Regions from separate parts of the Bacillus sp. AK124 genome, predicted to be linked through region 4. Evidence: riboswitches for the same ligand, from Rfam matches in the RefSeq annotation. Region 4 holds a riboswitch; each other region holds the start of a gene.

Region 1 (5,831 bases), 210 kb from region 4:
TTCGGCCCCGCATAGCGCATCGCCGCCGGAAAAACGCCGAGAAAGACGCGGTCTTTTGGATAGTAGCCGTCAAGCAGCACCTGATAGCTTTCCATGCGGACATCAGCCGGAATATCGTCTGATTTTGTTTCCCCGACGAGCGGATTGAGGAAAAGACCGTCTACTGTCTCGAGCGCCGTTTTTTGAATGTATTCGTGCGCTCTGTGAACCGGATTTCTCGTCTGGAATCCGACGATCGTTTTCCAGCCGAGTTCTGCGAATTTTTTTCTTGTTTCCAAAGGTTCGAATGTGTGGGCCGGGAATTGCTTTACGCTCCGTTTAATGAGAGTGATCGGCCCGCCCACATAAACGCTGCCGCGGTCAAACAATTTTTTGACGCCCGGATGCTCGAGTTCGTCGGTTTTATAGATATTGACGGCTTCCGTTTTCTTGTCCGGCGTATAGATGTCTTCGATCTCGATGACGCCGTATGTTTCCCCATTATAGGTGAGGCGGACGGTGTCCCCCGCTTTTAAGCTTGAAGCTTTTTGCTCGTCAACAGGCAGAGCGATCGGAAGCGTCCATACTTCGCCGCTTGACAGTCTCATATTTTCGACAACGGACAGATAGTCTTTCTCTGTCATAAAGCCTTGGATCGGGCTGTACGCACCGATTCCGATCAGCTCCAAATCTGAAAAAGCCATTAAATCCAGTTCTATTTCCTGTGCGATATGTTGAAAATCGTATGCTTCATTGACGCGGTTAACCAATACACCGCCGTGTGGTGCTAAACTCATAAACTTGTTTCCCCCTACTTTGTGTTTAAATTCCTCCGCCTTGTTCATGGACGGAGCTGTGCTCTTTTTTGACTGCTCTCATCAGGCTGATCGTCCCGACAGATGCCAGAAGGACGCTTGTGACGACGATGAGAGCATAATAGTCTCCTTTTAATAAAAGGCTGACCAGCATATAAGACAGGCTTAATGAAAGGAACGGCGAGACGACCCATACTTTCAGCATCGTTTTGACCACTTGTTTATGAAAGACATTGCCGCCGTTTTTTGCCATTCCCATCCCTATAATAGAAGATGATGTGACTTGCGCAAGCGGAACCGGCAAACCGAAAATCGAACTGATGATGACAAGCCCGGCTCCTGTTCCGGAAAGGATGATCCCCTCTCCTTTTGAAAATTTCGTTATTTTTTTGCCGTTTGTTTCAAGAACGCGCCTGCCCAGTAAAAGGGCGCCCAGCGCGACAAACAGTCCGCCGTAGAGCGTTCCTTCCCCGACTGTCAAAACATGCGCCGCCACCAGAGGTCCGACAGCATTTGCGACATTGTTCATGCCTGCTGAGAAGGCTTCAAAAAACCCGGTGATCAACAGAATGACCGCCAAAACCTTTGCTTTCTTTCCCGAGGCTGGACGTTTGATCGTTTTTTTCATGATGTTTGCCATCGCAAATGTAAAGGTAAAAGCGACGATTGGTACAACGACCCAAAATGAGACGATGACAAGCAAAGATTTCACATATAAAACCTGGTAAGCGACACCTACTCCGACAACAGATCCGACCGTCACTTCACTTGTCGAAAGCGGGATGCCGAGTACATTTGCGATAAAGAGCGACAGTGCCGCCGAGCCGATAATAATGCAGACGATTTCAAGCGAAATCACCCGTTCGGGAATGATGCCTGAGCTGATCGTTTTCACGACGTTTCCTCCGCCGATGACGGCGCCCGAGAGAACGCCTGCTGCACAGATTATTAGTGCGTGAAACTTCTTTTTGACGGCTTCAGATCCATAGGCGATTCCCATTGAAGCAGCTGCACCGCTCGCTCCGATATTCATCGCAAAAAACATGCTAAATAAAATGGCGGCAAGTTCCATGACTCATCTCCTTACTCGTGTAATCCGCATTCTGTTTTAGCCGATCCGTTCCAGCGGCCTGATCGAAGATCATCCATTGTAAAGGCCGGAGAGGTGCACGGAGCGCAGCCGATGCTCGGGTAGCCTTGATCATGAAGCGGATTGTACGGGAGATCGTGCTTTGTCACATATCTCCAAATATCCTTCCACGTCCAATGAATGAGCGGACAAACTTTGATAGACTTGAATTTTTCATCTTTGTTCAAAAAATTCGTTTTGCTCCGCCCGGGCGATTGCTCGCGGCGCAGGCCCGACAGCCACGCCGGGTAGCCTGAAAGCGTCTCGCGGAGAGGAATGACCTTCCTCATTTCACAGCAGGAATTCGGAGCGGTCTTCCATAGTTCGTCCCCATATTCTTTCGCCTGCTCTTCGACGGTAAGCTCCGGTGTTTTCATGATAATCTGAAGGCCTGGATATCGTTCTTTGACAGCGTCGATCGTTTCATACGTTTCTTTAAAATGAAATCCCGTATCAAGGAAAACGATGACCGCATCTTTTTTCACCTTATAAATCAAATCGATCAGGACGATTCCCTCAATTCCGAAGCTGCACGCATATACAAGCTGATTTCCGTAATGTCCGTATGCCCATTTCAAGACGGACAGCGCTCCTTTATAAGAGTCATCTTCCTGAAAAGAGATATTTGGTTCTTCCCATGTGCTGTAAGTAAAAATTTTCGGTTCCCCCTTTTTTCGCCAACAAAAAAACGGCTTCCAGCAGAAAAAAACTGTGAAAACCGCCTCTAGTTTGTCTAGTCAGCTATTTCAATCTTATTTTTTCATTTTTTTCGATTTGAATGACTTTGCCGTCCTGAACAACGAATGTGATCGATCCGTAATTCATGTCTTTCAGCATGTCTTTCATTTTGATGATCACCTTTTCAAGCTGTTCATCTGTCTTCACTTCTAGCTCCTCCTCTGCCCCTAAAAATTAAAATCTTTCTTCCAAATTTGAAAGAAAGACGAGGAACTCCGCTATTCCTTATCTCTCAAAATGAGGGCATTTTGCTGGAAGTAGCACCTTACGCTTCACACGCAGGTTGCCGGGTTTCATCGGACCAGTCCCTCCACCGCTCTTGATAAGTTTGCTTTTGTTATTTTAAAATTTTAGCACAATTCGAACAAAAGTCAACCCGACTTTTTTTATAGGATTAATAAAAAATAAAAATAATCCGATTTTACTATTTTTAAATCTGTAAAAAGACGCAAAAAAAGCCGTTCTCCCATTAGGAGAATACGGCTTTTATCATTAATCCATCCAAGACTTGCTTTCAGGATCCGCCTTCCATTCTTTCAGTTTGGCGGCATCCTGTTCGCTGATATATCCGCCGGCAAGCGCAGCCTCTGTCAATGTATCGTAATCAGTCAGCGTACGGTATTCAACGCCCGCTTCGCTGAAGGCGGCGGCAGCTTTAGGAAGCCCGTAAGTGAAAATGGCGGCGACACCGAGCACTTCACATCCCGCCTCTGTGAGAGCGGCTGCCGCTTCAAGGACGCTTCCTCCCGTTGAAATTAAATCTTCAATTACAACGACTTTTTGTCCTTTTACAACAGCGCCTTCAATTTGGTTTCCTTTGCCGTGCGCCTTCGGTTTGCTTCTGACGTAGCACATCGGCAGGCTCAGCCTGTCGGCGGCAAGCGCGGCATGGGGGATTCCTGCAGTTGCCGTACCGGCGATCATTTCGGCTCCGGGAAACTTGTCTTGAATCAGTCCGGCAAGCCCTGAAGCTATATCATCCCTTACTTCCGGATATGAAAGCGTCAAACGATTGTCGCAGTAGATGGGCGACAAGATGCCGCTCGCCCATGTAAACGGCTCGTTCGGGCGCAGGAAAACCGCTTTGATTCTTAATAAATGGTTTGCAATGTCTGTTTTCATGCCTTGGTTCCCTCCCACTCATGTCCTATTCTTCTGTAGGCTGACACAGGATCTTCCGCCTGTGTAATCGAACGGCCGACAACGATCGCCGACACGCCTTTTTCCCTTGCGTAGCCAGGCGTCGCCACCCGGACCTGGTCGTTGTTTTTGTCATCCGCCATGCGAATTCCGGGTGTCACGGTCAGAAAATCTAAAGACGCGGCCCGGTAAATGTGTTCGGCTTCATGGACGGAGCAGACGACACCGTCAAGTCCGCTTTCTTTAGCCAACTTGCTGTAGTGAACAACTGTATCGAGAAGCGGCGTTTCAATCAGCAGCTCTTGCTGAAGCATTTCTGAAGACGTGCTTGTCAGCTGGGTCACAGCAATTAATGAAGGGCGTTTTCGGCCTGCCGGAGTCCCCGCTTCAAGGCCTTCAAGCGCCGACTCCATCATTTGCTTTCCGCCTGCTGCGTGCACATTGACAAGGCTGACGCCAAACCCCGCCAGCCTTTTCATCGCCTTGTATACGGTCGTTGGAATGTCGTGGCATTTTAGATCAAGGAAAATGCGGCAGCCGCGCTCCTGTAACTTTTCAAGGATGGCCGGCCCTTCCTGATAAAAAAGCTCCATGCCCACCTTCACGAAAAGCTCTTCTCCATGAAACCGGTCCAAAAACGCATATGTTTCCTGTGCTGATGCAAAATCAAGCGCGATGATGGGCGGCGTATGTTTCATCCTTCCAGCTCCTTCCGATACACTCGTTCAACGAACGGTATCCGTATTTTTCTAAAACGCGCGGCAAATCGGCGATGATTTCGGGACAAACAAACGGATTAACAAAGTTTGCGGTGCCGACGGCGACTGCGCTCGCACCCGCCAGCAAAAACTCAAGCACATCTTCCGCTGACTGGACACCGCCCATGCCGATGATCGGAATGCTGACTTTTTGGCTGACTTCATGCACCATTCTGATGGCCACCGGTTTAACAGCAGGGCCTGATAATCCGCCGGTTTTGTTCGCCAAGATCGGCTTTCCCGTTTTTAAGTCGAGCCGCATCCCGATCAGGGTGTTGATCATCGTCAAACCGTCCGCTCCCGCTTCTTCTATGGCAAGAGCGATGTCGGTAATATTCGCGACATTCGGCGACAGCTTCACATAGACGGGAACGCTCGCAACCTCTTTCACCGCTTTCGTCAGCTCACTGGCCATTTCCGGCTGCGTACCGAAGGCGATCCCTCCCGTTTTCACGTTAGGACAGGAAATATTCAGCTCGAGCGCATGAACATTCGGCGCTTTGCTGATTTCTTCAGCCACTTCAACATAATCGTCGATCTGCGAGCCGGCGACATTGGCGATAATCGGTGTATCGAACTGTTCGAGCCACGGCAATTCGTGTTCCATGACAGCCTCTAAACCCGGATTTTGCAGACCGATGGCATTAAGCATGCCGGCTTGCGTCTCGGCGACGCGCGGCGTCGGATTCCCGAAGCGCGGTTCGCTCGTCGTCGCTTTAATCATGATCGCACCGAGACGTGAAAGATCGTAAAAGTTCGCAAATTCTCTCCCGAATCCGAAGCAGCCTGAAGCCGGCATGATCGGATTTTTCAATTGAAGGCCCGGCAAATTGACTTCTAGCATCATAACAGCACCTCCTGGGCTTTGAAAACAGGACCGTCAAGGCATACCTTCACATAAGATGTTTCGCTTTCTTCCGTATGGCAGACACAGGCAAAGCAAGCGCCGATCCCGCATCCCATGCGCTCTTCCATTGACAGATAAACCTCTTTATCCGGATAGCGCTGTTTTAAAGCTTTCAGCATCGGCGTCGGTCCGCAGGCCATTATGCAGTCAAACTGAAGCCCCTCGTTTTCAATGACATCTGTAACAAATCCCTTTGAACCTCGGGTGCCGTCTGCGGTTGCCACATACACACGCCCGAAACGGCTGAATTCCTGTTCGTAAAAGACGTCTTTTGCAGAAGCAAATCCTAACACATGGATCGCGTGCACCCCTCTATTTGTCAGCTGTTTGCTCAGCTCGTAAAGCGGCGGAACACCGATCCCCCC
Region 2 (5,831 bases), 1.7 Mb from region 4:
CGTTTTCCCATCTTGGCTATTTGCACTTTTGCTATTGCTGCAGCCCCACATCGCAAACATCAGTAACAACGAAAAAATTCCGAAGAGCCACCTTTTCATCTTTGTCACTTCCCCCCATTTTTCATAAATCAACAGATAAAAGCGCTTTCAAGTGAATTGTATGTCAACCGGTTTCACATGTCAACCGGTTGACATATTTTTTCCCCAATTATTCATCCCGGTACATTTCTCAGAATCATGGCATTTTCTTGCACATATCAGTCCGATTCTCTAAAATAAGTGCGTGACGAGAATTGTAAGCCATTTCAGTAAACTAGCAGGGGGAAAAGGGAATGAAGCCTAGCATTCACGACGTTGCAAAAAAAGCGGGAGTTTCACCAACAACCGTATCGCGGGTATTAAATAACCGCGGCTATATTAGTGAAAAAACAAAAGAAAAAGTCTATAAAGCGATGGAAGAAATCAATTACTTTCCAAACGATTTGGCCCGCTCTTTATTTCGTAAACGAACTCATTTAATAGGGCTCATCATCCCTAACTCCAGCAACCCGTTTTTCGGCGAACTGGCCTTTCATATTGAGAGCATCTGCGCTGCCATGGGCTACAAACTGCTGCTTTGCAACAGCTTGAACCGCAAAGACAAAGAAGAAAAATACTTGGAAATGCTGATGCGAAATCAAGTGGACGGCGTCATCGCCGTGACCTACAACAGGGGAATCTTAAACTATCATCGGCAAAACCTGCCGATTGTCGCCATCGATCATTACTTATCGGAAACGATTCCCGTCATCGGCTCCAATAACTATGACGGAGGAAGAAAAGCGACAGAACTGTTAATTGCAAAAGGCTGCCGGCACATCATCCATCTCAACGGACCAATTGAGCTGAAAACACCGGCAAATCTTAGACGAAAAGCATATGAAGATGTGATGCGACAACACGGAAGGCAGCCGATTACATATGAGGTTCCCTTTCATCAAAATTACCGGGAAATCATCTCAAAACTGTTTGATGAACAGCCTGCGGCTGACGGCATTTTTGCCAGCGATGACCTCATGGCCGCTACAGTCATCACCGAAGCAAAAAAACGCGGAAAAGACATTCCCGGGCAATTAAAGGTGATCGGCTACGACGGAACGGAAGCCGTTCAGTCCATCCTCCCGGAATTGACAACCATCCAGCAGCCGATTGAACTCATTTCCAAGACGGCCATCGAGATTTTGTCCAAAGCCATTGAAGGCGAATTCGATGATTTACCGCTGGAAACCTATTTGCCCGTACAGCTTTTAGAAGGAGAGACGACTTAAATGAATCGCACAAAAAAAGGAGACATTGACGTCTCCTTTTTCCATACATATCCTGATCTATCCAATTGTTAAAAATATAAAATTTACATTACTAACCTAAAATTTAACTTATTTTTCTAGACAAACGCATCTCCACATGATAAATTTAAAGACAAGTTTTCAAAAAATTCTAATTTTGGTACGGGGGTGCCTTTCATTGAGCGTAAGCCACTTTTTTCCTGAAACTCTAGTTGCTCTTGTAAAAGACATGTTAACCAAAACCGATGGTTCAACAACCAAAGCGATTGAAACGCTGATCGGCGGCAAAGCCGAAATCGAAGTTTTTCAGCAAAATAATATTGATTATGACAAGCTGTCACCTGAAGAAGCGAGGCTGTTTCAACGCGATGATGACATCTTGTTTAGAACTTCCTCTTTGAAAACAGGCGATGATTATTTATCTTATAATTATGTCTATGTTAAAACAAACTTACTGCCGCCCGCCATCAAACAAGATTTGCAGGCAGAAAGGCTTCCCATCGGGAAAATCATTGCAGAACTGGAGTCAAGGCGTGAAATTTTCAGTACGGGCGACTGCCTGGGAAAACATTTCACACAACTTGTACCTGTTTCAGCAGACCGGACATATGCTTTTAAAAAATATCAGATTATCAGCGGCCGGCAGTGCATGTTCTATGTCTGCGAGCTATTCGATTTAGAAAAAATCTGCGAACGGACTGCGGGCTGAATCATGCCCGTCAGCTGCCACTTCATGAAAAGGCTTCCATAACCTCCCCATTCCTTCTTCCCTCAAAACAAAAACCCCTGCGAAACAGGGGCTGTTATTTATTGATACACCGTTTTCGGCACGGCAACGACCGGATTTCCGGCAGCATAAGGAGCGACATCGTATTGCTGGAAGACGATCGCAATGCCGTCTTTTGTGTAATAAAAAGCCGTGTTTTTACCAAGGACGATGTCTTTCTTCTTCACATCCGGGAAGAAAATGTCGCTGTGTTTTTGAATATAGTCGTAAATGTATGTTTTTGTCTTATCCATTTTCGATTTTGTATTTAAGATATCTGATAAATACACCCGCTTTTTAGAGGCAAGGTCATAGTTGAAAGAGCGGACTGCCGTATTTCCGTGCGCTCCGCCGGAGTAGACGTAATTACTTGTCAGAATGCTTAGCTTTTGGCCGGTCCGGTATTTCACTTCAAAGGACGTTTGATAATCTGTTTGGTATCCGTGCTGTTGGCCGTCTTTCTTGTTTTTTACATAATCTTTGTAGGACTGCTCAATATAACGTTTAAAATCTTTGTTGATCCTATTTTGGAGAGATTTGCTGCTTACATTTGCAACCTGCGGGTATTTCAAAGCCTTAATGTTTTTGTAAGTATGGCTCGTGACCGTCGGCTTTTTTTCATTTGCCGCGTGTGCAGAAGGAAGTGCGGCCGCACCGTACAGCGCAAAAAACAATACCCCTGTCATCAGCATACCTAACGCTTTAAACACTGTTTTTTTGTTCATAAGAACCCTCCTTAATCTGTCATTGTTTATCATACCCATTTTGAAATCGGGTACACATGATAGACCGGTGAACTCGCGAGAAAGTTTCTATTTTCGGAGATAAAAATTGAAAAATATTCTAATTCACCCTGTTCGTTCAGCACCTTGTTGACCATTTGAACGACTGTCTTGACAAAAAATTCACACGCTGATTCGATACGCCCTCCGGTTTAACCGCAGAAGAAGAAAATGAAAAACCAAATAGTTTTTTTAAACCCATTGACATTTTTATAAAAAGTATTAATATTAAAACTATTAAAAAATTGCATAAAAAGGTTTTCCTTATCAAGAGTGGTGGAGGGACTGGCCCTGTGAAACCCGGCAACCGCTGTCTATGACAGAATGGTGCTAAATCCTTAAGAGCATGTACGTGCTCTTGAAGATAAGGAGGAGATTGAATATATCAAGCTCTTCCTTATCGGGAAGAGCTTTTTTATGTCTATAAAGAAAGAGGGATGAAGCATGACACAATCAACCGATGTACTGAAGCAAACGCCTGGGAAAAAAATCGGACCGTACAGAGCTGATCAGGTGGGGAGTCTTTTAAGGTCTGCGCCCGTAAAAAAAGCGCGTATTCAAAAAGCGAACGGTGAAATTAGCGCTGAACAACTGCGCGAAGTCGAAAACGAAGAGATCAAGCGCATTGTCGAAAAGCAAAAAGAAATTGGCCTTAAAGCCGTTACTGACGGGGAATTCCGCAGGTCATGGTGGCATTTCGATTTTCTTGAAGGGCTTGACGGCGTAGAAGGATATACAGCGGATAAGGGCATTCAATTTCATAATGTTGAAACGAAGCCGCGCGGAATCAAAGTAACAAGCAAAGTCGATTTTACAAACCATCCGATGCTGGAAGATTATAAATTTCTTCATGATATTGCGGGCACACATACGCCGAAAATGACGATTCCGAGCCCGAATATGCTGTTTTTCAGAGGAAAACTTGGAGAAAGCCCGTACGAGGATCTGGATGAGTTCCATCACGATGTCGCGCAGGCTTACAAAAAAGCGATCCGCGCATTTTACGATGCCGGCTGCCGCTATTTGCAACTGGATGACACGGCCTGGTCGGTATTTTTCTCAGACAAAGGACATGAGCAGATCAAAGCCTTCGGCCGCCAGCCTGATGAACTGCGCCAGTCCTTCGCCAACACGATTAATGAAGCAGTTGAAGGACGCCCGGACGATTTGACGGTCACCATGCACATCTGCCGCGGCAACTTCCAGTCAACATGGGTGGCGGAAGGCGGCTACGATGCGGCTGCAGAAACGATTTTCGACGGACTCAATTTAGACGGACTTTTCCTTGAATTTGATGACGAGCGCTCCGGCGGCTTCGAACCGCTTCGCTATGTCAAACGGAAAGACTTGCAGATCGTCCTCGGTCTGATCACGTCCAAATTCGGAGAGCTTGAAAACCCGGATGATATTAAGCGGCGCATCGACGAAGCAGCTCGCTTCGTCGACCTGAACCAATTGTGCCTAAGCCCGCAGTGCGGCTTTGCCTCCACAGAAGAAGGCAACCTCCTGACGGAAGAGCAGCAATGGGAAAAACTGCGCCATGTCGTCGAGATCGCAGAAGACGTATGGAAATAACACCTCATATTTGAGACATGCCTCCTGACGGCATGTCTCTTTTTTTTGCCCCTCTATACAATTTAAAATTCCTTCTTGATTTGTTCATAGTTTGATCATATTTGGCTTCTATAATGCTCTTTAGTGAGGTGATCGAACAATGATTAAGAAAAGGAAAATCGATATATTCCTGGTCTTCATTCTTGTATTATCTGCAGCTTTAAACTTGTACGGCATCTGGAATAGTGACACAGACAACGCCTACTATACGGCGGCCGTTGAAAGTATGACCCAAAGTTTTCATAACTTTTTTTACGCATCATTTGATCCAGCAGGCTTTGTAACAGTTGATAAACCGCCGGTTGCACTCTGGATTCAGACACTTTTTGCACTTGTGTTCGGCGTGCACGGCTGGAGCGTCGTTCTTCCTGAAGCGATTGCCGAAGTGATTTCCGTAGCACTGTTGTACTTTATTGTAAAACCTACTTTTGGCAAAACGGCGGCCAGAATTTCAGCTCTTATTATGGCGTGTACGCCGATTGCCGTTGCGGTCAGCCATACAAACAACGTCGACAGCATTCTCACCCTTTGTTTGATGATTGCAACCTGGATGTTGTTTAAAGCAGTCCGGAAAGGAAAAATCGGCTGGCTGCTCGGCGCATTCTGTATGGTCGGCGTCGGCTTTAACGTCAAAATGCTGCAAGCATACATGGTATTACCGGCATTCCTGCTGTTTTACATGATTGCAGCAAAAACGACGATTCGCAAAAAAATTGTGTCTCTTATCACAGCCTTGATCGTTCTGGCAGGCGTTTCCGTTTCCTGGGCGGTAGTCGTCGATAGTCAGCCGGAGAGTTCGCGCCCTTATATTGGAAGCAGCCAGACCAACTCTGTCCTTGAGCTGGCGTTTGGCTACAACGGCATCCAGCGTCTCACAGGCCAAAACGGTGCTGGCGGGGGCGGAACCCCCTCATCTGATCAAAATCAAAAGAACCAGCAGCAGGAAATGCCGCAGCAGCAAAGCGGCGATACCGAAAACAACTCAGACTCGACAAATGGACAAATGGCTCCGCCGAGCGGGGGCGAGATGCCTTCAGGCGGACCGGACGGCCAGCAGGGTGATGTTCAAAGCGGCGGCGGAGGTCCCGGCGGCGGCACGAGCGGCATGTTTGGCACAGGAAACCCTGGCCCTCTCAGACTATTCCAATCCGAGCTTTCCGGACAGGCAAGCTGGCTCATCCCGTTTGTACTCTTCGGCATCATCGGTTTGCTGATCACGGGCCTTCGCGGTCAACGCAAATTCAATGAAATAACGACTGAAACGATTTTCTGGATGATGTGGCTTCTGCCAGTCGCTGCATTCTTCAGCGTCGCAGGATTCTTCCACCATTACTATCTGATCAT
Region 3 (5,831 bases), 1.9 Mb from region 4:
TTGTCAGCCAGGTCTACGCCATGGAAGCAGCTATTTTGCGTACAGAAAAAGCCATCAAGGCAACCGGGGAAGACAAAAACGCCCAGAAAATTCTTTATACGCAGATTTTTGCACAAGTTGCCTTTCAGGAAATTGAAAGCCATGCCAAGGAATCGCTCATTGCGATGGAATCAGGTGATTCGCTGCGGATGATGCTGTCTGCGCTCCGCAAATTGACGCGCTTTATGCCTGTCAATGTCATTGAGAAAAAGCGCCAGGCAGCCAAGGGAGTCTTTGAAGCTGAGAAATATATCGTTTAAACGAAAAGCCCTGCTTAGGCAGGGTTTTTAGCTGTTATAGAATGGAGCACGGTTTTAGGTTTTTCATTCGATCTGTGTTAAAATTACCTCGATTAAATGAGAGGGGTGTGTATGTATGGCTTTGGATTTTTACTGGTATCCGAAATGCGGGACATGCCGCAAAGCGAAAAAATGGCTTGAAGACCATGGCAAAGAAATCAATGGGATACATATCGCAGAAGAGCCGCCAAGCAAGGAAAAACTGAAAGAGCTCTACGAGAAAAGCGGGCTTGAATTGAAGAAGTTTTTCAACACGAGCGGACAAAAATACCGTGAACTCGGCTTAAAAGACAAGCTGCAAAACATGTCTGAAGATGAGCAGCTGGAACTGCTGGCTTCGGACGGTATGCTGATCAAACGTCCGATTGCGACAGACGGCAGTAAAGTAACGGTCGGTTTTAAAGAAGATCAGTTTAAGACATACTGGTTATAACCCATCAAAATATGATATCTTCAATGTAGGATCGATTAAAACACTTTATGGAGGGGTTAGCATGAGCACACCGAAAGAGTTGCGTTATTCAGAAGAACACGAATGGGTGAAAACAGAAGGAGATAAAGTCAGAATCGGCATTACAGACTTCGCCCAATCCGAACTTGGAGACATCGTATTTGTCGAGCTTCCTGAAGTGGGAGACGAAATCAAAGCGGACGAGCCTTTTGGCAGCGTTGAATCCGTAAAGACCGTTTCTGAGCTGTATGCCCCGATCAACGGAAAAGTGGTCGAAGTGAACGAAGATCTGGAAGACAGCCCTGAATTCGTCAACGAGTCTCCGTATGAAAAGGCTTGGATGATTATCGTCGAGCCGTCCGATGCTTCTGAAATCGAAAATCTGATGACAGCCGAGCAATATGAGGACATGATAAAAGAAGACTAAGGATTATTCAGGATAGCCATGTGTCGTTTGGATACTCTATATCAAGAGGGGGTGTCCAAATTGACGCTGAAAAAAGAACGTATTGATATTACAGAACATGTGGAAAGCCGATTAAAAAACGGCGGAATGCAGCTGTACCATGAGAATGAGCTGATCGGCCGAATGACCGGAAAGGATCAATACGAGTTGAAATCTGGATATTCATTCCAAGATGAGAGATTTTACAAAACGGCGGATACCGTAAGCGGTCCGGATGCTAAATATGTAGACTGTGATGACCACCAAGGCTGGTGTTAATCAAGTCAGGCGGTGAATATTCACTGCCTTTTTTTACAAGTAAATCTTTAAAGGTGATCCATATGCCGGAAAATGAAAAAGTCATGATCGTCGAAGGGAAATCAGATAAGCAAAAAGTGAAGCATGTCATCGAAGAGCCCGTGGATATCATTTGCACAAACGGAACGATCAGCCAGGCAAAACTCGATGAATTCGCCGAAACGCTGTTTGATAAAGACGTTTATATCCTGGTGGATTCCGATGAATCAGGGGAAAAGCTCCGCCGGCAGCTGACGAGGGAGCTCCCCCAAGCTTCGCATCTATACATCGATAGGGTATACAAAGAAGTCGCTTCCGCCCCGAGTCAGCATGTTGCAGAAGTATTAATTCGTTCAAACATCCGGGTACATACAAAATATTTATTATAAAATGTATTGAGGTGCGGTTCAACAGATGCAAGAACTCCAAGAAAAAGAGCTAAAACGGCTTGAACATGAGACCTGTCTTCTATATGTATACACGCCGTTCTGCGGAACGTGTCAGCTGGCCGGAAGAATGCTGGAAGTCGTTGATGAAATGATAAAGGACATTCCTTTTTATAAAAACAATCTCAATTATTCCCCGGCATTTGCCAAGCAGCAGGAAATAGAAAGCGTTCCATGCTTTATCCTTTACAAAAACGGGGAAGTCGTCAAAAAAGAATACGCTTTTCACTCCGTTTCCTACTTATACGATACGATTAAACAAAATGTTGTGGATTAAGGGCGGTTTTGACATATTTCTCGGGAAATAACCAGCAAAAACTTGTCGAGCAATTCCTAAAGGAACTCCTGCGGCAGACAGAGAATCTGTAAGTATGACCAATTTACAGGAGGTTATACAGTTGGAGAAAATGGGATTGATAGAAAGAGAGGACAAGGCTCTTTTTTTAAAACCTCTATTATCGACAACGGCTTTGCTGATTACGTTTCAAGGCGAGAAAGAAGCTTTTACGTTAGCGATCAACGAAAAAGGAGAAATGGAAAAATCTTCTCTTGCAGAGAAAGCTCATTTGACCTTTTTTGGAGAGCAAAGCGAGATTATTGACCTTCTTCACGGCGATATTTCATTGCAGCATCTCGTACAGCGCGGCACTGTTCAAGTAAAAGGCTCATTCAGAGCTTTATTGAAGCTTGAAGCGATTTTATGGCTGACGGACGGCTTTTTTAAAAACAGCGATCTTTATTCAGAGACATTTTAAAAATTTGAAAAATCGGCACATTCCGTGTATAAGTCGGACAGAGACGAGCGTTTACGTTCGTCTCTTTTCGCCGTAGGCCGATTGTCTTACGAAAAATAGTTGACAACTATTTTTTCGCATGATATCCTACTTTAAGAATTCCGATCATAATAATCAAAAAATAAATATATGATTCTCTTATCCAGAGAGGTGGAGGGAAGTGCCCTATGAAACCCGGCAACCATCAACACGTGTTGAAATGGTGCCAATTCACACGAAGCGTTATGCTTTGAAAGATGAGAGAAAGGCCCAGACTATTCAAAAGCCTTTCTGCTCATGTGTGCAGAAAGGCTTTTTTCATTGTTTGATCAGGGATTTAGACAACTATGAGAATTGAGCAAGAAAGCAGGTGATGGCTTTTGATAAATCTTCAAAATGTTTCAAAGATTTATCGGTCAAAGCATGGAGATGTCAATGCTGTCCAGGATGTCACCCTTACGATTAAAAAAGGTGAAATCTTCGGAATTATTGGATATAGCGGAGCTGGAAAAAGCTCCTTGATCCGTCTTTTGAACGGACTTGAACAGCCGACTTCAGGCACGGTTGAAGTAGCCGGCAGAACAATCAGTGAGATCAAAGGGAAGAAGCTGAGGAATGCAAGGCAGGAAATCAGCATGATTTTCCAGCACTTCAACCTATTGTGGTCAAGAACGGTCCGCGACAATATTGCGTTTCCGCTGGAGATCGCCGGTGTCAGCAAAGCAAAACGTCTGAAAAGAGTCGCTGAACTGATAAAGCTTGTCGGACTTGAAGGCAAGGAAAATGCCTACCCTTCACAGCTTAGCGGAGGCCAAAAGCAGCGCGTCGGCATCGCTCGGGCGCTCGCAAACAATCCGAAAGTTCTCTTATGCGATGAAGCGACATCAGCGCTTGATCCGCAGACGACTGACTCGATCCTGGGTCTTCTGTCCGATATCAATGAAAGGCTCGGACTGACCATTGTCCTGATTACTCATGAAATGCATGTTATCAGGAAAATCTGCCACAGAGTGGCCGTCATGGAAAACGGAAAGGTCGTGGAAGAAGGCGATGTGCTGAACGTATTCCTCAAGCCGCAGGAAGAAATGACAAAGCGCTTTGTTCAGCAGGTAACAGAACCGGTGGAAACACAGGAAACGCTGAAGCATTTCCTCGAAGAAACGACATCCGGGCGGACGATCAAGCTCACCTTCGTCGGTGAAGCGGCCGAATCGCCGCTGATCACACAGATCATTCGGAAGTTCGATGTTGAAGTCAACATCCTTCAAGGCAAAATCTCGCAAACTCAGGACGGCGCATACGGTTCATTGTTCATTCATGTCGACGGATATGAAAACGAGGTCAATGATGTGGTCGATTTCATCAAGAGCCGTCAAGTAGAAGCAGAGGTGATCACGAATGTTTGAAAAACTGTTTCCAAACGTAGATATGGAGCAGCTGTGGGAAGCTACGTATGAAACGATATATATGACAGGAATTTCCCTATTGTTTGCTTTTATCATCGGAGTGATTCTCGGTATGCTGCTGTATCTGACTTCAAAAGGAAACATTTGGCAGAATCGGGTCGTGAACGGTGTAATCTCGGCAATCGTCAATGTGTTCAGGTCTATTCCTTTTATTATATTGATTATTTTGCTGCTTGGTTTCACAAAGTTTTTAATGAACACGATCTTGGGGCCGAACGCCGCACTTCCGGCTTTGATTATCGCATCCGCTCCGTTCTATGCCCGCCTGGTTGAAATCGCTTTGCGCGAAGTTGATAAGGGCGTGATTGAAGCGGCAAAATCGATGGGAGCCAAAACATCGACGATCATATTTAAAGTGCTCCTGCCCGAATCGATGCCGGCCTTGATCTCTGGCATTACGGTTACGGCGATTGCACTGATCGGTTCGACGGCGATGGCCGGAGCAATCGGTTCAGGCGGACTCGGGAACCTTGCCTATGTAAACGGTTTTCAGATGAACAATCCCGATATTATACTCATCGCCACTATTTTCATCTTAGCTATTGTGTTTATCATCCAGTTTATCGGGGATTTTATAACAAATAAATTAGACAAACGTTAGGGAGGACATCAACATGAAAAAAGGTTTATTAACAGCTTTATTCATCATTTTTGCAGGCGTTTTAGCCGCTTGCGGATCTTCCAGCAGCGAAGGGGATAAAGACAGCAAAGTCATCACAGTCGGAGCGACGCCGACGCCTCACGCTGAAATCCTTGAAGAAGCAAAGCCGCTTTTGAAAGAAAAAGGCTATGAGCTTAAAATCAAAAATTTCACGGACTACAAACTGATCAACAAAGCGCTTGCAACGAAAGATCTCGATGCGAACTATTTCCAGCACGTCCCGTATCTTGAACAGGAAATGAAAGAAAATAAAGATTATGATCTTGTTAACGTCGGCGCGGTACACCTTGAGCCATTCGGCATTTACTCTAAAAAGTATAAATCTTTAAAAGACCTTCCTGACGGTGCAAAAATTATTATGAGCAACAACGCGGCTGAACAGGGCCGCATGCTTGCAATGCTTGAAAATGCCGGACTGATCAAGCTGAAATCAGGCATTGAAAAAGTGGATGCGACAGTAAAAGACATTGCAGAAAATAAGAAAAACCTCAAAATCAAAAATGATGTGGCGCCTGAAATGACAGCAAAAGCATACGAAGCCAATGAAGCTGACGCAGTGTTCATCAATGTGAACTACGCGATCCAAAACAAGCTGAATCCGAAAACTGATTCAATCGAACTTGAGTCTCCAAAAGACAATCCTTACGCTAACATCATCGCCGTCCGAAAAGGCGACGAAGATTCTGACAAAGTGAAAGCTCTGATGGACGTATTGCGCTCTGATGACATCAAAAAGTTCATCGACAAAAAATATGAAGGCTCTGTCATTTCTGTTTCTGAGTAAATGAAAGAACACCCCGGTTTCGAAGAAAACCGGGGTTTTTTCGCGTATTTTTTGAAAAGAGGCTCATAATAAAAAAAGACTACCAACTGAAAATGGAGGAACAAAACGTGAATCAGCATGAATCAGAAAGCATTATCGAATCTGCACTGCATGAATATAAAGCAGGGATC
Region 4 (5,831 bases):
CGGCAAACACCTTTAAAAGAGTTCATGAGGATTGAAGGAGGTCTAAATGATGAAAAAACCAGTGTCAAGGCTCCGAACCATCTTTGCCGTGAAAGAAGCGTATTCAGGCCTCTTATTGTTTTTCAAGGCATTTAGAGCCTGGAGAAAGGGAGACTTCCCCTTATTCCCGAAAAAAACGATTTTACTGGCCGCGCTGGCATTGATTTATGTGCTGTCTCCGATCGATTTGATTCCCGATGTTCTCGCAGGTGTCGGCTGGCTTGATGACGCGGCTGTGCTCGCTTTTCTATTCAGGCAAATCACCAAAGAGCTGGACGGATTTGAAATACATCTAACGGGAGGAATAAACGGCAATGGCAAACAATAATATTCTCGGTATCAATCATCTCTTGTTTTCAGTCTCTGACCTGTCCGTCTCTATTTCATTCTATGAAAAGGTGTTTGATGCCAAGTGGCTCGTAAAGGCCGAGAAAACCGCTTATTTTGACCTGAACGGCATCTGGCTCGCATTAAACGAAGAGAAAGACATTAAGAGACAGGAAATCCATGACTCTTACACCCATATCGCCTTTTCGATTCAACAGGAAGATTTGCCGTTCTGGGAAAAGAAATTATGCGATTTAGGTGTAAACGTGCTAAAGGGCAGAAAACGGCATGAAGGCGACAAAGATTCAATTTATTTCTCAGATCCGGACGGCCATAAGTTCGAGCTTCACACCGGCTCTGTATTTGACCGTCTTCAATACTATCAAAATGAAAAACAGCATCTCTCCTTTCATGAAGGCCACATCAAGGCCCTTTATGACAGAAACAAATAAAAAAGCGTCCACACGGACGCTTTTTCATTATCGGCTCACACTCTCTTTCTCATAAATCGGCACCCAGCCCTCTGTCGTCACAAAGATTCTGACAGCCACGACTTTTCGGTCTTCCTGAAGCGTGAAATAATGGCGGGTGTTTTCAGGAACGGAGATCAAATCTCCCGGATTTAAGAGGACATCAAAAAATGTGCCGTCTTTTCCTTCTATCGCAAAGATGCCGTGGCCGCTGACGATAAATCTGACTTCATCGTCTGTATGATGATGTTCCTGTTTGAAATTTTTCAAGAGCTCATCGAGTTTCGGATTTTGGTCGGAAAGCGAGATGACATCGCTCGCTTTATAGCCGCGGCGTTCTGAAATGTCTTTGATTTCAGCGGCAAAGACGTCTAAAATCTCCTGTTTCTCTTCATCGGTCAAATCGTATTTTTCTTTTAAGCCGGCCGGCAGCTTTGTGATATCCCATTTTTCATAAATGACCTCCTGCCCCTTTAGAAATTGTTCTACTTCTTCCTGCTTTTCAATGGTCGTGTTTTGTTCATCATGGATTCGAATTGTCGCCATGCTTTCTCCCCCTTTTTAATTAACGTGGTAAGCCTGCAAAGCTTTCAGTTTTAAATGCCAGCTGAACAGGAATTCATACGCTTCAAGCATCCGCTTTGTCTCAAATGCCGTTTTTCCCCAGACGGTAATGCCGTGGCTGCGAATCAGCACTGCCCCTGAATCGCCTGAAAGGTGTCCGGCAAAATCCGCCGCCAAATCCGGAATATGAGCGCTGTTTTCGATAATCGGGATCGCAACCTCCGCATTTTCCTCCCAAAGACCGAGCGCCTTTATGATTTCCTGGCCTCTGAATGTCGCTTGCTTTTCTTTTGCGTAAAGCTCTGAGATGACATTGTTGTCAATCGTATGGACGTGAAGACAGCAGCCCGCGTTTGTATTTTGATAGACACGGGTGTGCAGCAGCGTCTCCGCTGACGGTTTCAGCGTATGTCCGGTCTCCGCCGGTCTCCCCTCTTCGTCCGCCAACAGAAAATCCTCCGCGGATGCTTTTCGCTTATCTTTTCCGCTTGCTGTGATGAGAAATCGCAGCGGGTCTTCTGATACTTTGATTGACAGATTGCCGCTTGTCGCAGGGAACCAATCCCTTTCCGCAAGCTCTTTTTTTACCTCGGCAAGTTCGTGCCATTTTTGCTCAGGGTCCATTCTTTCACCTCCGCGGTCTCTTCAAGTATTCGCTTTACATCACGGAAATCGCCGAATCCCGCATGCCTCAGGCCGAGTCCCTCACATTCCCGCAGCAAATAATCGCGCGCGATGCACAAATCGGAACATTTGGCAGCTTCAACATCTGTAACAGAGTCCCCGATCATGACAACAAAATCGTCCCGGCCTTTCAGCCGGCGGATGATAGAAGGCTTGCAGCAGCCGCATTCATTTCCGCAGCTGCCGTCACACGGATACGGCCAGCGGATCTCGATATTGCGCCCTGAAAAGTCGGCCTCATTGCAGTAAATGCGTTCCTTTTCGACAATGCCTTCAAGCAGTGGATAGACGAAAAAGTCCATCCCTCCGCTCACGACGTAAAACGGAAGACCCTGCTCATCCAGGAAAGAGACAAACTCTGTAAACCCGGGGCGGATCTCGGCTTGTTTCAGTACATATCCCATAATGTCCTCCTTCAGGCTTGTCGGCAGCAATTGAAACATTTTGCCGACCCCGTCCTTAATCGATATGTCCCTGGACAGAACCCCGTCTTTTAAAGCGAGCCACTCTTCTGGAGCAAATTGTTTCATAATGCTGATGATGTTGTCGTTCGTTGTAATGGTTCCGTCAAAATCGCAAATGATAAGCGGCTGCTTCATACGGAAACCTCAACCCTTCCCCATTTTTCAAGGGCGAGCTTCAAATCGGGAGAACGCTTTGCTTTTTCTTCGACTGGCTCCGCTTCCAGGACGGCATCAATGATCGCCCGAAACGCTCTTCCTCCGCCTGCCGCTCCGTTTGGATGACCGTGAATCCCCCCGCCTGCGTTGATGATATGGTCAATGCCGAAGTCTTTCATCAAGAGCGGCACCATGCCGGGGTGAATACCGGCCGACGGAACGGCGAATGTCGGTTTAAAAACGTCTTCCTTCGTGCATTCATCATATATGGCAAGCGCATCCTGCTTCGGCAGAGCAACGCTTCCGTACGGTGAAGGGAACAGGCCGAAATCAGCACCCGCATACCGGTTGAGCTTGCCGAGCAAAAGCGAATGGGAAAAACCGTAATGCGGCGACGAAGTGAGTGCGCCGCTTACTGCCGGGTGCGCCATGATCGGCAGCGGGATGTCGTCGTCTTCCGCAAGGCTTTGCAAAACATCGAGCCCGTAGGCAAACACATTCAGCAGCAACACATCGGCTCCGAGCTCGGCTGCTTTTCTCGCCTTCGATTTCAGCTCCATTGTCCTACCCGTCAGGTTGACGGCATACAGCGTTTTGCGCCCTGTTTCTTCAAAAGCTGCCTCAAGCACTTTTTTTCCTTCCGTGATTCGTTTTTCAAAGGGGGCACTGCCTGTTTCGAATAAGATTTCATCGTCCTTGATCAAATCCACTCCGCCGAGCGCCTGCTGTCTGAGCTGTTCCTTCAAGTCTTCCATATCGCGGCCGATGACGCCTTTAAAAATGCTCATCAACAGAGGCCTTTCAAATTCGCCGATTTTTTTCCGGATCCCGTATACGCCGAATTTCGGGCCCGGCAATGATCGTTTAAAAGATTGTGAAAACTCCAAATCCGCCAATTTGATTTTTCCGTCGAGAGACAGCTTTCCAAAAACGGTCGTCAGCACAGCGGGAATGTCGCTTGTAAAATTGGCTTCCGGATAAGCGATGGTGACCGTTGCCTGTTTTTCCCCCAGCGCGCTTTCTGTTTCTTCGACCTTGACGACGCGTCCTTTATGCTTTTTCAGCTGTTCCTGCTTTAAGAGCGGCAGATCTGTCCACGACCCGACCGTCAGTCCGATCGCGATTTGCTCGGCCCGCTTTTTTGCGTCACATCCTTGATCTGTCAAAACATATGTTGCCAAAAGTTCACTCATTCTGTAGCTCCTTCCTGCTTCATGCATATAAAAAACCTCTTTTGCTGCTTTAGCTAAAAGAGGTTTCGCATTTCAGGTTCGAATCCTTATCTCTCAGCGTCAGCTGCAAGAATTAGCACCGTGCTTAAAAAGTCGGTTGCCGGGCTTCATCGGGCTTGTCCCTCTGCCTGCTCTTGATAAGAATATTGATTTTATAAATTATTTTGAATTATCCCATCGTTTTTCCCGGTTGTCAATGACTGTGGCCGGTCTTTTTGAATATATTCAGCTTGGCAATGCGCGAAGCCGCTTCCCGGAGCCGCTCTTCGCTTGTCAAGAGGCCGACTCTCACATAGCCTTCTCCGTATTTGCCGAAGCCGATGCCGGGCGCTGTGACGACATTCGCTTTTTCGAGAAGCAGATCGTAAAAAGCCTCAGATGTATACCCGTCAGGGACAGGCATCCAGGCGAAAAAAGAACCTTGCGGAGCATCCGCGTGCCAACCGATTTCACGGACCGCACGAATCCATACATCCCGCCTTTTTTCGTAGCGCTCATTTTGCTCCTTGACACACGCTTGGTCTGATAGAAGCGCGACTGCCGCGGCGTCTTGGACCGCTTTAAAAAGGCTGACATACATATGGTCCTGATAAAGGTTCAGCGCTTCGATCACAGAGGCGTTGCCAACTGCAAACCCGACCCGCCATCCAGCCATATTATACGTTTTGGAAAGCGTGTAAATTTCGATTCCTGTGTCTTTTGCCCCCTCCGTTTCGAGAAAGCTGACAGGCCTCTTGCCGTCGTAGCCGATCGCACCGTAGGCAAAATCGTGGACGACGCAAATTCCGTTCGACTTGGCAAACCGGACAGTCTCTTCGAAAAAAACAGGCGTGGCTTGGGCACCGGTTGGATTGTTTGGATAATTTAAATACATGAGCTTCGCTTTTTCTTTCACTTCCTTCGGAATCCGGCTGTAGTCAGGCAGAAACTGATTGCCCGCTGTAAGCGGCATCGTTTCCATGTTCGCTCTTGCCAGCTCAACGCCCGACCAGTAGTCGGGATAGCCGGGATCGGGAACGAGCACGGCATCCCCCGGATTTAACAAACATTGCGGAAGCTCGACAAGACCGGCTTTTCCGCCGAACAATACAGCGACTTCGCGTTCGGGATCGAGCTCTACACCGTATTCCCTTCGATAGAACGCGGCTGCCGCCTCCTTGAGTGAACGGCTGCCGCGAAAGGAGGAATACTGATGGTTTTCAGGGTTGCGAACGGCTTGCGCCATTGTATCAACGATGTGATCAGGTGTCGGCTGATCGGGATTCCCCTGGCCGAGATTGATCACATCATGGCCGGCGGCGATTTTTTCATTCACCTTTTTCACCAAGGAAGCGAAAAACTGCTCAGGCAGCTGTTTCAGCACATCTGAAAGCTCAAATTTCATATGATTCACCCGCTTTTGAAAAATTCTTGAAATGATAGTCCATCATCATATATTGTTAAATGTAAAATGTAAAGAAAAAAATGAGGTGATCCAGATTGAAGCTGACAATTTCATGTCTGCAATTCGATATCGCATACGGCAATCCTTCTGAAAATTTTAAAAAAGCGGAGCAGCTGATCGAACAGGAAAGCCGAAAAGCGGATGTTCTTCTCCTTCCCGAGCTGTGGACGACGGGTTATGATTTAAAAAATCTCGGCTCCATCGCAGATGAAGAAGGCAGGCAAACGAAGAGATGGCTGCAGGAAACGGCAAAAGCAAACCGTGTCCATATCATATGCGGCTCTGTCGCCGTTAAGAAAAAAAGCGGTGTGTACAATATCATGTACATCGCAGACAAAAACGGACATTTGATCAAAGAATACAGCAAAGCTCACCTTTTCCAGCTGATGGACGAACACCTCTATTTGTCAGCGGGCTCAGGCGACGGGAGCTTCGAGCTTGAAGGGATCCC

The links. A riboswitch is a leader RNA that binds a small molecule or an ion and turns the genes downstream of it on or off. The one in region 4 is predicted to bind S-adenosylmethionine.
Region 1: it holds a riboswitch for S-adenosylmethionine, as region 4 does, so the genes downstream of both, M1E06_RS12965 (YezD family protein) here and mtnW (2,3-diketo-5-methylthiopentyl-1-phosphate enolase) in region 4, are expected to answer to the same signal.
Region 2: it holds a riboswitch for S-adenosylmethionine, as region 4 does, so the genes downstream of both, M1E06_RS00905 (5-methyltetrahydropteroyltriglutamate--homocysteine S-methyltransferase) here and mtnW (2,3-diketo-5-methylthiopentyl-1-phosphate enolase) in region 4, are expected to answer to the same signal.
Region 3: it holds a riboswitch for S-adenosylmethionine, as region 4 does, so the genes downstream of both, metN (methionine ABC transporter ATP-binding protein MetN) here and mtnW (2,3-diketo-5-methylthiopentyl-1-phosphate enolase) in region 4, are expected to answer to the same signal.

Annotation. Positions count from the first base shown of each region.
Region 1 covers NZ_CP096378.1:2,591,180-2,597,010, forward strand. The annotation lists gene sat (sulfate adenylyltransferase) at 1-776, opposite strand, end outside; gene M1E06_RS12955 (inorganic phosphate transporter) at 802-1,866, opposite strand; gene M1E06_RS12960 (phosphoadenylyl-sulfate reductase) at 1,878-2,579, opposite strand; gene M1E06_RS12965 (YezD family protein) at 2,665-2,781, opposite strand; SAM riboswitch class I at 2,884-2,990, opposite strand; gene pyrE (orotate phosphoribosyltransferase) at 3,154-3,783, opposite strand; gene pyrF (orotidine-5'-phosphate decarboxylase) at 3,780-4,499, opposite strand; gene M1E06_RS12980 (dihydroorotate dehydrogenase) at 4,468-5,403, opposite strand; gene M1E06_RS12985 (dihydroorotate dehydrogenase electron transfer subunit) at 5,403-5,831, opposite strand, start outside.
Region 2 covers NZ_CP096378.1:190,167-195,997, reverse strand. The annotation lists gene M1E06_RS00925 (ABC transporter substrate-binding protein) at 1-99, opposite strand, end outside; gene M1E06_RS00920 (LacI family DNA-binding transcriptional regulator) at 333-1,307, shown strand; gene M1E06_RS00915 (chorismate--pyruvate lyase family protein) at 1,504-2,034, shown strand; gene M1E06_RS00910 (DUF3298 and DUF4163 domain-containing protein) at 2,133-2,816, opposite strand; SAM riboswitch class I at 3,135-3,244, shown strand; gene M1E06_RS00905 (5-methyltetrahydropteroyltriglutamate--homocysteine S-methyltransferase) at 3,318-4,448, shown strand; gene M1E06_RS00900 (glycosyltransferase family 39 protein) at 4,588-5,831, shown strand, end outside.
Region 3 covers NZ_CP096378.1:871,340-877,170, forward strand. The annotation lists gene M1E06_RS04225 (acyl-CoA dehydrogenase family protein) at 1-299, shown strand, start outside; gene M1E06_RS04230 (arsenate reductase family protein) at 415-771, shown strand; gene gcvH (glycine cleavage system protein GcvH) at 833-1,216, shown strand; gene M1E06_RS04240 (YusG family protein) at 1,277-1,513, shown strand; gene M1E06_RS04245 (toprim domain-containing protein) at 1,576-1,920, shown strand; gene M1E06_RS04250 (thioredoxin family protein) at 1,946-2,254, shown strand; gene M1E06_RS04255 (SCP2 sterol-binding domain-containing protein) at 2,376-2,732, shown strand; SAM riboswitch class I at 2,907-3,014, shown strand; gene metN (methionine ABC transporter ATP-binding protein MetN) at 3,131-4,156, shown strand; gene M1E06_RS04265 (methionine ABC transporter permease) at 4,149-4,817, shown strand; gene metQ (methionine ABC transporter substrate-binding lipoprotein MetQ) at 4,831-5,661, shown strand; gene M1E06_RS04275 (carboxymuconolactone decarboxylase family protein) at 5,754-5,831, shown strand, end outside.
Region 4 covers NZ_CP096378.1:2,797,208-2,803,038, forward strand. The annotation lists gene M1E06_RS14020 (YkvA family protein) at 47-367, shown strand; gene fosB (metallothiol transferase FosB) at 354-818, shown strand; gene M1E06_RS14030 (1,2-dihydroxy-3-keto-5-methylthiopentene dioxygenase) at 846-1,382, opposite strand; gene M1E06_RS14035 (methylthioribulose 1-phosphate dehydratase) at 1,398-2,024, opposite strand; gene mtnX (2-hydroxy-3-keto-5-methylthiopentenyl-1-phosphate phosphatase) at 1,985-2,683, opposite strand; gene mtnW (2,3-diketo-5-methylthiopentyl-1-phosphate enolase) at 2,680-3,897, opposite strand; SAM riboswitch class I at 3,981-4,080, opposite strand; gene M1E06_RS14050 (pyridoxal phosphate-dependent aminotransferase) at 4,130-5,320, opposite strand; gene M1E06_RS14055 (carbon-nitrogen family hydrolase) at 5,416-5,831, shown strand, end outside.